DNA from 2 places in the Lysinibacillus sp. fkY74-1 genome. Region 1 is predicted to be linked to the other one. Evidence: a T-box and tRNA genes for the amino acid it is inferred to sense, from the RefSeq annotation. Region 1 holds a T-box; the other holds one or more tRNA genes.

Region 1 (7,126 bases):
CTTCAAGCGGTAGACCATTTATAATATGTGAGCAAACACGAATACCATGCTTCCGAAGCTTTTCAACGCCCTCCACATAGGTTGCATAATCATGCGCACGATTAATAAGATTTGCTGTTTTTTCATGAACAGTTTGAAGACCAAGCTCAATCCATAAATACGTACGTTCGTTTAATTCTGCTAAATATTCTACAACATCATCTGGTAAACAATCAGGGCGAGTAGCGATAGAAAGGCCTATAACACCTTCCTGCGCCAAAGCAGCTTCGAATTTTTCCTTTAAAACAGGGAGCGGGGCATGTGTATTTGTATAGGCTTGAAAATAGGCCATATACTTGCCATCTTTCCATTTTTGATGCATTTTGTCTCGAATTTCAGCAAATTGAACATCGATCGGATCAACTTTATTACCTGCGAAGTCACCAGAGCCTGCTGCACTGCAAAATGTACAGCCACCAAAGGCAACCGTACCATCACGGTTTGGACAATCAAAGCCAGCATCTAATGCTACTTTAAATACTTTGTGACCAAATTGATCGCGTAAATAGCGGTTCCATGTATAGTATCTTTTCCCTTCTGAAGGAAAAGGAAAATTTATTTCTGTCATTTATTTCACTCCTCTAACGCCTTATTTTATCATGAGCACCTCGTTCCGTCATGGGGTAAGGGTTTATCCTGCAAGATGCTACTCTAACTTTTAATTGTATCTAGTAAATTATAGCTATTTATAGTATTTAATAAAATGTAAAAAGGGTAAATTTATTTTCCTTGTACTTTCAAGTATTTCAGCATAAACTAGCTATTTAGAGAAGCGAAATAATGGAGGTCATCAAATGCCAAAACGTGTTTGGTTTTTAATTATCGGAATGCTTGTGAACACAACAGGTAACTCATTTTTATGGCCTTTAAATGCCATATACATGCATGATTATTTAGGGAAATCCTTAGCGATGGCTGGCTTTGTGCTGATGCTGAATTCTGCTGCAGGTGTTTTAGGTAATCTATTAGGTGGTTACCTATTTGATAGAATTGGTGGCTATAAAGCCATCATGCTTGGAATCCTTTTAACAATTGCTTCATTAATTGGTTTAACGCTTTGGCACGGTTGGCCACATTATGTATGGTTTTTAACAATACTAGGCTTTAGTGGGGGGATTGTTTTTCCTAGCATGTTCGCATTGGCCGGAGCTGCCTGGCCAGAGGGTGGACGAAAGGCCTTTAATGCCATTTATTTGGCTCAAAATGTCGGTGTTGCTGTAGGTCCTGCACTTGCAGGTGTGGTGGCCGATTATCAATTTGACTATGTGTTTAAGGTCAATTTAGGGATGTATATAGTATTCTTTTTCATTGCTTTACTTACATTTAAACGTTTAGAGGTAGGGAGTATTGCACCAAAGAATGTGGTCGGTGAAAGTAAGCGAATTATTAACAAGGCACCATTCTATGCCTTATTAATCATTAGTTCGTCCTCCGTTTTATGTTGGTTAGCCTATTCGCAATGGAGTGCAACGATTTCATCTTATACGCAAGATTTAGGTTTAGGATTAAAGCAATATAGTTTACTATGGACGATAAATGGTCTGCTAATTGTTATAGGGCAGCCGCTCATTGCGCCGCTTGTAAAACGTTGGGAACATCAGTTAAAACGACAGTTGGTTTTTGGTGTCATCTTAATCGCTATATCCTTTGGTATTATCGCCTTTGCGAGTGATTTTAAAATGTTTGGTGCAGCCATGCTTGTCTTAACTTTTGGAGAAATGTTTTATACACCAGCATTACCAACTATTGCTAATCAACTTGCGCCAAAAGGCCGACAAGGATTCTATCAGGGAATTATCAACAGTGCTGCGACCGGTGGACGTATGATTGGTCCTTTATTCGGTGGAATTATGGTGGATCAATTTGGCATGATTCCTCTCGTTTTAACATTAGTAGTAATTGTACTGTTCGCGATTATACCATGTCTTATTTATGATTATCCTCTAAAGAAGAACAACATAGTAGTAGATTAATAGTGAAAAATGTAAAGAGCAAATCAAGTATTCCACACTTGGTTTGCTCTTTTTTAAATAGTAGATATTGAAAAATTATCGATTGAGGCGTACAATCATACATATTCAAATATTTGAATATGTAGTTGTATGGAGGGATTTATTTAATGGAAGAAGGATTGCAGCAGTTTAAGGCAGATTTTTTTAAAGCGTTAGCACATCCATTACGTATAAGAATATTGGAACTTCTTGTAGATGGTCAGAGGAGTGTTAATGAGATTCAAGATTGCTTAGAGAAAGAGGGCTCCGCCGTTTCTCAGCAGCTAAGTGTATTACGAGCTAAAAATATTGTTTATGGAGTGAAAGAAGGCAAAAAGGTTTACTATTCTTTAAGCGATCCAATGATTGGTGAATTACTTGGCGTGGCCAAGGATATTTTTAATAACCATTTAGTTCATACCATTTCAAGATTAGAGGAAATGACGAGTAATGATAGTGACGAAGAAAATAAGTAACCTCCATAATGTGGAAAAGTTATGCTTTGCTTATTATTGGGAAGGGAAGATTTATCTATGAAGTCGCTGTTTACAGGACGTTTTGAAGGGTATTCAGTCCATCATGCTAAAAAGGATTTATTGTCTGGAATCATTGTTGGAATTGTTGCTATTCCACTTGCTATGTCCTTTGCTATTGCATCAGGAGTAAAGCCCGAATATGGCATTTATACGGCTTGTATTGCAGGTATTCTGATTTCAATTTTTGGTGGATCAAAATATCAAATTGGAGGGCCCACAGGAGCTTTTGTGCCAATTCTTTTAGGAATTGTCCTAACGTATGGTTATGAGGATTTATTACTGGCTGGTTTAATGGCAGGGGTATTGCTTTGCTTAATGGGTATTTTTAAGCTAGGGACTTTAATCAAATTTATCCCTCGCCCTGTAACCATCGGTTTTACAGCGGGTATAGCGGTGATTATTTTTACAGGTCAAATTGCCAATTTTTTAGGTTTAAGCAATATGACAAGACATGAGTATTTTATAGCGAATATTCAAGAGATAGGAAAGCAAATTGGTACTACTAATATTTACAGTATTTTAACGGCAGTCATTTGTTTAATCACCATAATAATGACACCTAAATTTTTTCCAAAGGTTCCCGGGGCATTGGTAGGGATTGTTGTCTCCACTCTTGTGGCGACTTTCTTTTTTTCAGGACAAGTGGCTACGATTGCCACAGCCTATGGTCAAATACCTAATACATTACCCAATTTTGCACTACCTACTATGACATTTGAGCGTCTACAGCAGCTCATTGGACCAGCATTTGTCATCGCAATGCTTGGAGGTATAGAGTCTTTGTTATCTGCAGTCGTGGCAGATGGAATGACTAATAGCAAGCATAATAGTAATCGAGAGCTAATCGGACAAGGAATTGCCAATATCGTAACGCCTATGTTTGGAGGAATACCCGCGACAGGTGCGATTGCTCGTACAGCAACTAATATTAAAACTGGGGCAGTATCCCCAATGTCTGGTATCATCCATGGTGTGTTTGTATTACTTACATTATTGTTATTAGCGCCATATGCTTCACATATACCTTTAGCAAGTATGGCACCAGTATTAATGGTAGTTGCTTGGAATATGAGTGAACGGAAGCATTTTTCTCATATTATAAAGTTGAAATCTGGAGATTCGCTTGTTTTATTAATTACCTTTTTATTAACCGTATTTACTAGCCTTACATTAGCTGTTGAAGTGGGGCTTGTGTTAGCCGTGCTATTATTTGCGAAACGAATGAGTGAAAAGCTTGTTGTGACAAAGGTACTGCCAGATCATTCGAATAAAAGTGAGAAGGTACAGCCTCATGTCGTTCATCAACAGCATGATTGTCCACAAATAAGCATGTATACCATCGAAGGTCCGCTGTTCTTTGGTGCAGCACAAAGATTTGAACAAATGATTGAAGGCACCTTACAACAGCGACCAAGAGTTTTGATATTACGCATGGGGAAAGTGCCCTTTATGGACTCTACAGGGGAAGCATATTTTAGCAATATTATAGACAACTTTACAGCACAGGGAGGTAATATTTTGGTAACAGGGGTGCAGGATGACCTAAAGGTTGCCCTTCAGCAAAATGGTCTTTACGCTAAAATAGGAGCGCATCATTTTTATCAGCATACAGGAGAAGCGATTTCAAGAGCCCTCAACTATTTGGACAGAACTCAATGTATCGGATGTCAGCATTTTGCTTTTCATGAATGCAAAGATTTATCAAAATCTGAGGAAAAAAAGGATTTAATTGTTCAGTAATGGGTAACCTGTAAACAAAGGCTTGTGCTTTTCAATACTTTCCATTAGAATAAATGCAATATCATGTAAAGACTGTGATGAGGAATAGTAGATTTGTGGTTCTTTTTAGAGAGCTAGCGGCTGGTGAGAGCTAGTAGGAAAGCAAATCGAACTCGCCTACTGAGTCTGCCCGCGTGAAATAGCGCGTGTCGTTTCTTCCGCGTTAAGGAAGCTTAAGCCGAGTGTAATCACTAATTTGGGTGGTACCGCGGGAGTGCTAATTCTCTCGTCCCTTCTATAAGGAAGGGGCGAGTTTTTTTATTTTTTAAATATTTTGTCAATTCTAACGGAGAACAGCAGATTCATTGAAGGAGGAAAAAAAATGAGTTTTAATCATCAACAAATTGAAAAAAAGTGGCAGCAATATTGGGCTGATAACAAAACATTTAAAACTGAAAATGAAACAGAAAAGCCTAAATTCTTTGCACTAGATATGTTCCCATATCCATCTGGCGCAGGCTTGCACGTAGGACATCCAGAAGGATATACGGCGACAGATATTCTATCTCGCTTTAAACGTATGCAAGGCTACAATGTATTACATCCAATGGGCTGGGATGCATTTGGTTTACCAGCGGAGCAATATGCACTTGATACAGGAAATGATCCCGCAGAATTTACAGCGAAAAATATTGCGACCTTTAAACGCCAAATTCAAGAGCTAGGCTTTAGTTATGATTGGGATCGTGAAATTAACACGACTGATCCAGCGTATTATAAATGGACACAATGGATTTTTATTCAGCTATATAAAAAAGGTTTAGCTTATGTGGATGAAGTAGCTGTTAACTGGTGTCCAGCACTTGGTACGGTATTGGCGAATGAAGAAGTAATTGATGGCAAATCAGAGCGTGGTGGGCATCCAGTAGAACGTCGACCAATGAAGCAATGGATGCTTAAAATTACTGCATATGCAGATCGTTTAATTGATGACTTAGAGGAAGTTGATTGGCCAGAGTCTATTAAAGATATGCAGCGTAACTGGATTGGTCGTTCGGAAGGTGCAGAAGTAACATTTGGTATTGATGGCACAGATGAAAACTTCACGGTATTTACAACACGTCCTGATACATTATTTGGTGCTACATATTGCGTGCTTGCACCTGAACATAAATTAGTAGAACAAATTACTACAGTTGAACAACGCCAAGCAGTCGAGGATTATTTAGAAAAGGTTAAAATGAAATCTGATCTTGAGCGTACAGATTTAGCGAAAGAAAAAACAGGCGTATTTACAGGTGCCTATGCAGTAAATCCGATTAACGGTAAAAAAGTACCGATTTGGATTGCAGACTATGTGTTAGTGTCTTATGGAACAGGTGCTATTATGGCAGTTCCTGCACATGATGAACGAGACTATGAATTTGCATCAGCATTTAGCTTAGACATTGTTCCTGTACTTGAAGGTGGGGACATCAGTAAAGAAGCGTTTACAGGTGATGGGCAACATATTAACTCTGATTTCCTAAATGGCTTAAATAAAGTAGAGGGTATTGCTAAAGCAATTGAATGGTTAGAGGAAAAAGGCGTAGGAGAGAAGAAAATTTCCTATCGTCTACGTGACTGGTTATTCTCTCGTCAACGTTACTGGGGTGAACCGATTCCAATGATTCATTGGGAAGATGGTACCATCACTCCTGTTCCAGAAGAGGAGCTACCATTAATGCTTCCGAAAACAGATAATATTCGTCCATCGGGTACTGGTGAGTCACCATTAGCAAATATTGCTGAATGGGTAAACGTTGTAGATCCAGCGACAGGTAAAAAAGGCCGTCGTGAAACAAATACAATGCCGCAATGGGCAGGTTCTAGCTGGTACTTCCTACGCTATATCGATCCTACTAATACAGAAGCAATTGCAGATCCAGAATTGCTAAAACGATGGCTACCAGTTGATATTTATATTGGTGGGGCTGAGCACGCTGTACTACATTTACTATACGCTCGCTTCTGGCATAAAGTTCTATATGATTTAGGTGTTGTTCACACGAAAGAGCCTTTCCAAAAATTATTTAACCAAGGTATGATTCTTGGTGAAGGTAATGAAAAAATGTCTAAATCTAAGGGCAATGTCGTGAATCCAGATGAAATCATTGAGTCACATGGTTCAGATACATTGCGTCTATATGAAATGTTTATGGGACCACTTGAGGCTTCTGTAGCTTGGTCTACAAATGGTTTAGATGGGGCACGTCGCTTCTTAGACCGTATTTGGCGTCTACTTGTCAATGAAGAGGATGGAACGATCTCAGCGAAAATTCAAGTGTCTGACGATAAAACACTAGAAAAATCATATCATCAAACAGTGAAAAAAGTGACAGAGGATTATGAAGGTATCCGCTTTAACACGGCTATTTCACAAATGATGGTATTTATCAATGATTGTTATAAAGCTGAAGTCATCCCAACAGCTTATGCGGAAGGCTTTGTTAAAATGCTAGCACCAATTGCGCCGCATATCGCAGAAGAGCTATGGAACTTATTAGGTCATGAAGGAACACTTTCTTATGAGCAATGGCCAACATATGATGAGTCGAAACTTGTAGATGATGAAGTAGAAGTAGCAGTGCAGGTTGCTGGTAAAGTTCGTGCAAAAATTGTCGTAGCTAAAGATGCTTCAAAAGAAGACATTGAAAAAGTAGCACTTGCTGATGAAAAAGTACAAGAATATATGGCAGGAAAGGACTTAGTAAAAGTCATCGTTATTCCAGGCAAACTTGTCAATATTGTCGTTAAATAAATTGATATAACTAATAAAGATGTACATGACTAAATTAAATT
Region 2 (7,126 bases), 350 kb from region 1:
ATTACGCATACAGTAAAGGAATTCTAATAGTAGCTGCAGCTGGTAATTCTGGCTATGCGCAAGGAACAATTGGTTATCCGGGGGCATTACCAAATGCAATCGCCGTTGCAGCTTTAGAAAATGTACAACAAAATGGGACTTATCGTGTAGCTGACTACTCTTCACGTGGTTATATATCTACAGCTGGAGATTATGTCATCCAGGAAGGTGATATTGAAATCTCAGCTCCTGGCTCATCCGTTTATTCTACATGGTATAATGGCGGTTATAATACAATTAGCGGCACATCAATGGCTACCCCTCATGTCTCTGGTTTAGCAGCAAAAATTTGGGCTGAAAATCCGTCATTATCTAACACGCAACTACGTTCTAACTTACAAGAGAGAGCAAAATCAGTAGATATTAAAGGTGGTTATGGAGCTGCTATAGGTGATGACTACGCTTCAGGATTTGGATTTGCTCGCGTTCAATAATTTCAAAAGGTGAAGCATACTAACAATAGTAATACAAACCAAAGCTTTGGTTTGTATTGCTATTTTTTGGGTTCTAAACGTATTCACCAGTACCCCTATTACCCCCAAGTAGTATTATAGCTTCGCTTGTTATACGATATCAGCTTCAAACATATTTCTACATGTAGGGTGAACAGGTTGACCAGAAAACATTTTATCAATACCATTTGCAGTATCGTTCCCTTTAAATTCATCTTGTTGTCCACTAATACCTTCTTCATAAAAATCACCTCCAACCTTTCCATTGAAACTTACTTATTGTGTAATATATTATTTTTTTGACAATGCACCATTCACTTAAAAACTACCTTCTTTAACTAATCTTCCTACACAACTATTGCTATATTATTACGCTAACCTCGTTACCGGTGATAAGGATAGGGAATGTAGTAAAAAGCCTTATATATCAATGTCTTCTACCTGAAGTGTGTAAAATGATTTCAATTCTTATCGTATCCCCAAAAATGAAAAAAGCTCACAAACCCTGTATTATCAAGGTTTGTGAGCTTTCTAAACTTACTAAATGTAACGTATATGTACGTAATGATACCGGTGGTCGGGGTCGAACCGACACTCCAAAGGAACACGATTTTGAGTCGTGCGCGTCTGCCAATTCCGCCACACCGGCATAATGGAGATAAAAAAAATCGGATAAACCGATTAGCAGTAAAAATATGGAGGCGGCAACCGGATTTGAACCGGTGATAAAGGTGTTGCAGACCTGTGCCTTACCACTTGGCTATGCCGCCATCATACTTGGAGCGGAAGACGAGGTTCGAACTCGCGACCCCCACCTTGGCAAGGTGGTGTTCTACCACTGAACTACTTCCGCAAAAAATGGCTGGGGTACTAGGATTCGAACCTAGGCATGACGGAATCAAAATCCGTTGCCTTACCGCTTGGCTATACCCCAACTATGGGGCGACTGATGGGAATCGAACCCACGAATGCCGGAACCACAATCCGGTGCGTTAACCACTTCGCCACAATCGCCATTATATTATAGTTATTATTATGAAATTTACTTTATTCTTGAATGGGGCGACTGATGGGAATCGAACCCACGAATGCCGGAACCACAATCCGGTGCGTTAACCACTTCGCCACAATCGCCATAAAATAAATTGGCAGGGGCAGTAGGAATCGAACCCACACCAAAGGTTTTGGAGACCTCTATTCTACCGTTGAACTATGCCCCTATTTAAAAACAAAAAAATAAAACTGGTGGAGGGGGACGGATTCGAACCGCCGAACCCTAAGGAGCGGATTTACAGTCCGCCGCGTTTAGCCACTTCGCTACCCCTCCGGGAATTCATGGTGCCGGCGATAGGAGTCGAACCCACGACCTACTGATTACAAGTCAGTTGCTCTACCAACTGAGCTACACCGGCAAAAAAATGATGGGTCAGGACGGAATCGAACCGCCGACACTTAGAGCTTCAATCTAATGCTCTACCAACTGAGCTACTGACCCATATATTATAAAAAAATGGCGGTCCCGACCGGGATCGAACCGGCGATCTCCTGCGTGACAGGCAGGCATGTTAACCGCTACACCACGGGACCATTTGGTTGCGGGGGCCGGATTTGAACCAACGACCTTCGGGTTATGAGCCCGACGAGCTACCAGGCTGCTCCACCCCGCGTTAATGATATATGTTGTTTTTAAAATGGTGGAGGATGACGGGCTCGAACCGCCGACCCTCTGCTTGTAAGGCAGATGCTCTCCCAGCTGAGCTAATCCTCCATCTGGGTATAAAAATGAATGGTGACCCCTACGGGATTCGAACCCGTGTTACCGCCGTGAAAGGGCGGTGTCTTAACCACTTGACCAAGGGGCCTTCGTTTGGAATAATTAAAAGTGCTGGCGGAGAGTAAGGGATTTGAACCCTTGAGACAGTGTTAACCGCCTACACGATTTCCAATCGTGCTCCTTCGGCCACTCGGACAACTCTCCAAGAATGGCTCCGAAGGCAGGACTCGAACCTGCGACAACCTGATTAACAGTCAGGTGCTACTACCAACTGAGCTACTTCGGAATAATTTTAGTATACAGCCTAGCGACGTCCTACTCTCACAGGGGGAAGCCCCCAACTACCATCGGCGCTAAAGAGCTTAACTTCCGTGTTCGGTATGGGAACGGGTGTGACCTCTTTGCCATCATCACTAGACTATTTGAAAGACATTACTTATTATAACATATTTTATCAAAATTACAAGTATATTATAATAATTTTATTCTTTCAAAACTGGATAAACGGTTCATTGAATGCTTCAAACTTTTTGGTTAAGTCCTCGATCGATTAGTATTCGTCAGCTCCATGTGTCACCACACTTCCACCTCGAACCTATCTACCTCATCGTCTTTGAGGGATCTTACTTACTTGCGTAATGGGAAATCTCATCTTGAGGGGGGCTTCATGCTTAGATGCTTTCAGCACTTATCCCGTCCACACATAGCTACCCAGCGATGCCTTTGGCAAGACAACTGGTACACCAGCGGTGTGTCCATCCCGGTCCTCTCGTACTAAGGACAGCTCCTCTCAAATTTCCTACGCCCACGACGGATAGGGACCGAACTGTCTCACGACGTTCTGAACCCAGCTCGCGTACCGCTTTAATGGGCGAACAGCCCAACCCTTGGGACCGACTACAGCCCCAGGATGCGATGAGCCGACATCGAGGTGCCAAACCTCCCCGTCGATGTGGACTCTTGGGGGAGATAAGCCTGTTATCCCCGGGGTAGCTTTTATCCGTTGAGCGATGGCCCTTCCATGCGGAACCACCGGATCACTAAGCCCGTCTTTCGACCCTGCTCGACTTGTAGGTCTCGCAGTCAAGCTCCCTTGTGCCTTTACACTCTACGAATGATTTCCAACCATTCTGAGGGAACCTTTGGGCGCCTCCGTTACCTTTTAGGAGGCGACCGCCCCAGTCAAACTGTCCGCCTGACACTGTCTCCTGCCCCGCTAAGGGGCATGGGTTAGAATTTCAATACAACCAGGGTAGTATCCCACCGACGCCTCTTTCGAAGCTGGCGCTCCGAGATCTCTGGCTCCTACCTATCCTGTACAAGTTGTACCAAAATTCAATATCAGGCTACAGTAAAGCTCCACGGGGTCTTTCCGTCCTGTCGCGGGTAACCTGCATCTTCACAGGTACTATAATTTCACCGAGTCTCTCGTTGAGACAGTGCCCAGATCGTTACGCCTTTCGTGCGGGTCGGAACTTACCCGACAAGGAATTTCGCTACCTTAGGACCGTTATAGTTACGGCCGCCGTTTACTGGGGCTTCAATTCGCAGCTTCGCTTGCGCTAACCACTCCTCTTAACCTTCCAGCACCGGGCAGGCGTCAGCCCCTATACGTCACCTTACGGTTTTGCAGAGACCTGTGTTTTTGCTAAACAGTCGCCTGGGCCTATTCACTGCGGCTCTCATGCGCTTGCACGCTCAAGAGCACCCCTTCTCCCGAAGTTACGGGGTCATTTTGCCGAGTTCCTTAACGAGAGTTCTCTCGCACACCTTAGGATTCTCTCCTCGACTACCTGTGTCGGTTTGCGGTACGGGCACCTCTCACCTCGATAGAGGCTTTTCTTGGCAGTGTGAAATCAGGAACTTCGTCCATACGGACTCGCCATCACAGCTCAACGTTACAGTGTGCGGATTTGCCTACACACACGCCTTACTGCTTGGACGCGCATAACCAACAGCGCGCTTACCCTATCCTACTGCGTCCCCCCATTTCTCAAACGGTGAGGAGGTGGTACAGGAATATCAACCTGTTGTCCATCGCCTACGCCTATCGGCCTCGGCTTAGGTCCCGACTAACCCTGAGCGGACGAGCCTTCCTCAGGAAACCTTAGTCATACGGTGGACGGGATTCTCACCCGTCTTTCGCTACTCATACCGGCATTCTCACTTCTAAGCGCTCCACCAGTCCTTCCGGTCTGACTTCAACGCACTTAGAACGCTCTCCTACCACTGACATCGTAGATGTCAATCCACAGCTTCGGTGAATCGTTTAGCCCCGATACATTTTCGGCGCAGCGTCACTCGACCAGTGAGCTATTACGCACTCTTTAAATGATGGCTGCTTCTAAGCCAACATCCTGGTTGTCTGTGCAACGCCACATCCTTTTCCACTTAACGATTACTTTGGGACCTTAGCTGGTGGTCTGGGCTGTTTCCCTTTTGACTACGGATCTTATCACTCGCAGTCTGACTCCCGTGTATAAATATCTGGCATTCGGAGTTTGTCTGAATTCGGTAAACCGGGATGGCCCCCTAGTCCAAACAGTGCTCTACCTCCAGTATTCTCATCACGAGGCTAGCCCTAAAGCTATTTCGGAGAGAACCAGCTATCTCCAAGTTCGATTGGAATTTCTCCGCTACCCACACCTCATCCCCGCACTTTTCAACGTGCGTGGGTTCGGGCCTCCAGTAAGTGTTACCTTACCTTCACCCTGGACATGGGTAGATCACCTGGTTTCGGGTCTACGACCACGTACTACTTCGCCCTATTCAGACTCGCTTTCGCTGCGGCTCCGCCTTCTAAAACTTAACCTCGCACGTAATCGTAACTCGCCGGTTCATTCTACAAAAGGCACGCTATCACCCATTAACGGGCTCTAACTACTTGTAGGCACACGGTTTCAGGATCTCTTTCACTCCCCTTCCGGGGTGCTTTTCACCTTTCCCTCACGGTACTGGTTCACTATCGGTCACTAGGTAGTATTTAGCCTTGGGAGATGGTCCTCCCGGATTCCGACGGAATTTCACGTGTTCCGCCGTACTCAGGATCCACTCAGGAGAGAACGAACTTTCGACTACAGGGCTTTTACCTGCTCTGGCGGACCTTTCCAAGTCGCTTCATCTAACTCGCTCTTTTGTAACTCCGTATTGAGTGTCCTACAACCCCAAGAGGCAAGCCTCTTGGTTTGGGCTCTTCCCGTTTCGCTCGCCGCTACTCAGGGAATCGATTTTTCTTTCTCTTCCTCCAGGTACTTAGATGTTTCAGTTCCCTGGGTCTGCCTTCAAGACGCTATGTATTCACGTCAAGATACTACGCGATTAAACGTAGTGGGTTCCCCCATTCGGAAATCTCCGGATCAAAGCTCACTTACAGCTCCCCGAAGCATATCGGTGTTAGTGCCGTCCTTCTTCGGCTCCTAGTGCCAAGGCATTCGCCGTGCGCCCTTAATAACTTAACCTATCAGCTTTCCATACACATCACATTTCGTTGTCAGCCTCACTCGTTCAATCAGTCACGTACTGAAGTACGCTCCTTCATTTACTCGATTGCTTCCTAGAACTGCTCGTGTCTGAAAACCTTATCATGTTATTAAGCCTATAAAAAACTTAAAAAAATAAATGTGTTTGTTACAATTTCAATGTCGTTTTATCCAGTTTTCAAAGAACAAGTTTTGAAGTATTTCATTCAGAAAGAATGAACCTTCAAAACTGAACGCAAAACGTAATCTTACAAACCCAAGGTTTGTATTCCGAAAATATCCTTAGAAAGGAGGTGATCCAGCCGCACCTTCCGATACGGCTACCTTGTTACGACTTCACCCCAATCATCTATCCCACCTTCGGCGGCTGGCTCCAAAAGGTTACCTCACCGACTTCGGGTGTTACAAACTCTCGTGGTGTGACGGGCGGTGTGTACAAGGCCCGGGAACGTATTCACCGCGGCATGCTGATCCGCGATTACTAGCGATTCCGGCTTCATGTAGGCGAGTTGCAGCCTACAATCCGAACTGAGAACGACTTTATCGGATTAGCTCCCTCTCGCGAGTTGGCAACCGTTTGTATCGTCCATTGTAGCACGTGTGTAGCCCAGGTCATAAGGGGCATGATGATTTGACGTCATCCCCACCTTCCTCCGGTTTGTCACCGGCAGTCACCTTAGAGTGCCCAACTAAATGATGGCAACTAAGATCAAGGGTTGCGCTCGTTGCGGGACTTAACCCAACATCTCACGACACGAGCTGACGACAACCATGCACCACCTGTCACCATTGCCCCCGAAGGGGAAACCATATCTCTACAGTGGTCAACGGGATGTCAAGACCTGGTAAGGTTCTTCGCGTTGCTTCGAATTAAACCACATGCTCCACCGCTTGTGCGGGCCCCCGTCAATTCCTTTGAGTTTCAGTCTTGCGACCGTACTCCCCAGGCGGAGTGCTTAATGCGTTAGCTGCAGCACTAAGGGGCGGAAACCCCCTAACACTTAGCACTCATCGTTTACGGCGTGGACTACCAGGGTATCTAATCCTGTTTGCTCCCCACGCTTTCGCGCCTCAGTGTCAGTTACAGACCAGATAGTCGCCTTCGCCACTGGTGTTCCTCCAAATCTCTACGCATTTCACCGCTACACTTGGAATTCCACTATCCTCTTCTGCACTCAAGTCTCCCAGTTTCCAATGACCCTCCACGGTTGAGCCGTGGGCTTTCACATCAGACTTAAGAAACCACCTGCGCGCGCTTTACGCCCAATAATTCCGGACAACGCTTGCCACCTACGTATTACCGCGGCTGCTGGCACGTAGTTAGCCGTGGCTTTCTAATAAGGTACCGTCAAGGTACAGCCAGTTACTACTGTACTTGTTCT

Evidence for each region. A T-box is a leader RNA that pairs with one kind of tRNA and senses whether it is charged. The one in region 1 lies ahead of leuS (leucine--tRNA ligase), so its partner is inferred to be a tRNA-Leu.
Region 2: it encodes a tRNA-Leu, which carries the amino acid that the T-box ahead of leuS (leucine--tRNA ligase) is inferred to sense. The anticodon was not compared.

Annotation. Positions count from the first base shown of each region.
Region 1 covers NZ_CP170173.1:3,519,272-3,526,397, reverse strand. The annotation lists gene ACE1MS_RS17245 (TIGR01212 family radical SAM protein) at 1-607, opposite strand, end outside; gene ACE1MS_RS17240 (MDR family MFS transporter) at 834-2,012, shown strand; gene ACE1MS_RS17235 (ArsR/SmtB family transcription factor) at 2,159-2,506, shown strand; gene ACE1MS_RS17230 (SulP family inorganic anion transporter) at 2,564-4,306, shown strand; T-box leader at 4,372-4,582, shown strand; gene leuS (leucine--tRNA ligase) at 4,668-7,085, shown strand.
Region 2 covers NZ_CP170173.1:3,867,423-3,874,548, forward strand. The annotation lists gene ACE1MS_RS19125 (S8 family peptidase) at 1-473, shown strand, start outside; tRNA gene ACE1MS_RS19130 (tRNA-Leu) at 1,060-1,140, opposite strand; tRNA gene ACE1MS_RS19135 (tRNA-Cys) at 1,188-1,261, opposite strand; tRNA gene ACE1MS_RS19140 (tRNA-Gly) at 1,270-1,344, opposite strand; tRNA gene ACE1MS_RS19145 (tRNA-Gln) at 1,351-1,425, opposite strand; tRNA gene ACE1MS_RS19150 (tRNA-His) at 1,430-1,505, opposite strand; tRNA gene ACE1MS_RS19155 (tRNA-His) at 1,550-1,625, opposite strand; tRNA gene ACE1MS_RS19160 (tRNA-Trp) at 1,638-1,711, opposite strand; tRNA gene ACE1MS_RS19165 (tRNA-Tyr) at 1,735-1,818, opposite strand; tRNA gene ACE1MS_RS19170 (tRNA-Thr) at 1,828-1,903, opposite strand; tRNA gene ACE1MS_RS19175 (tRNA-Phe) at 1,914-1,986, opposite strand; tRNA gene ACE1MS_RS19180 (tRNA-Asp) at 2,003-2,078, opposite strand; tRNA gene ACE1MS_RS19185 (tRNA-Met) at 2,082-2,158, opposite strand; tRNA gene ACE1MS_RS19190 (tRNA-Val) at 2,184-2,259, opposite strand; tRNA gene ACE1MS_RS19195 (tRNA-Glu) at 2,279-2,353, opposite strand; tRNA gene ACE1MS_RS19200 (tRNA-Ser) at 2,378-2,469, opposite strand; tRNA gene ACE1MS_RS19205 (tRNA-Asn) at 2,475-2,551, opposite strand; rRNA gene rrf (5S ribosomal RNA) at 2,568-2,683, opposite strand; rRNA gene ACE1MS_RS19215 (23S ribosomal RNA) at 2,796-5,723, opposite strand; rRNA gene ACE1MS_RS19220 (16S ribosomal RNA) at 6,031-7,126, opposite strand, start outside.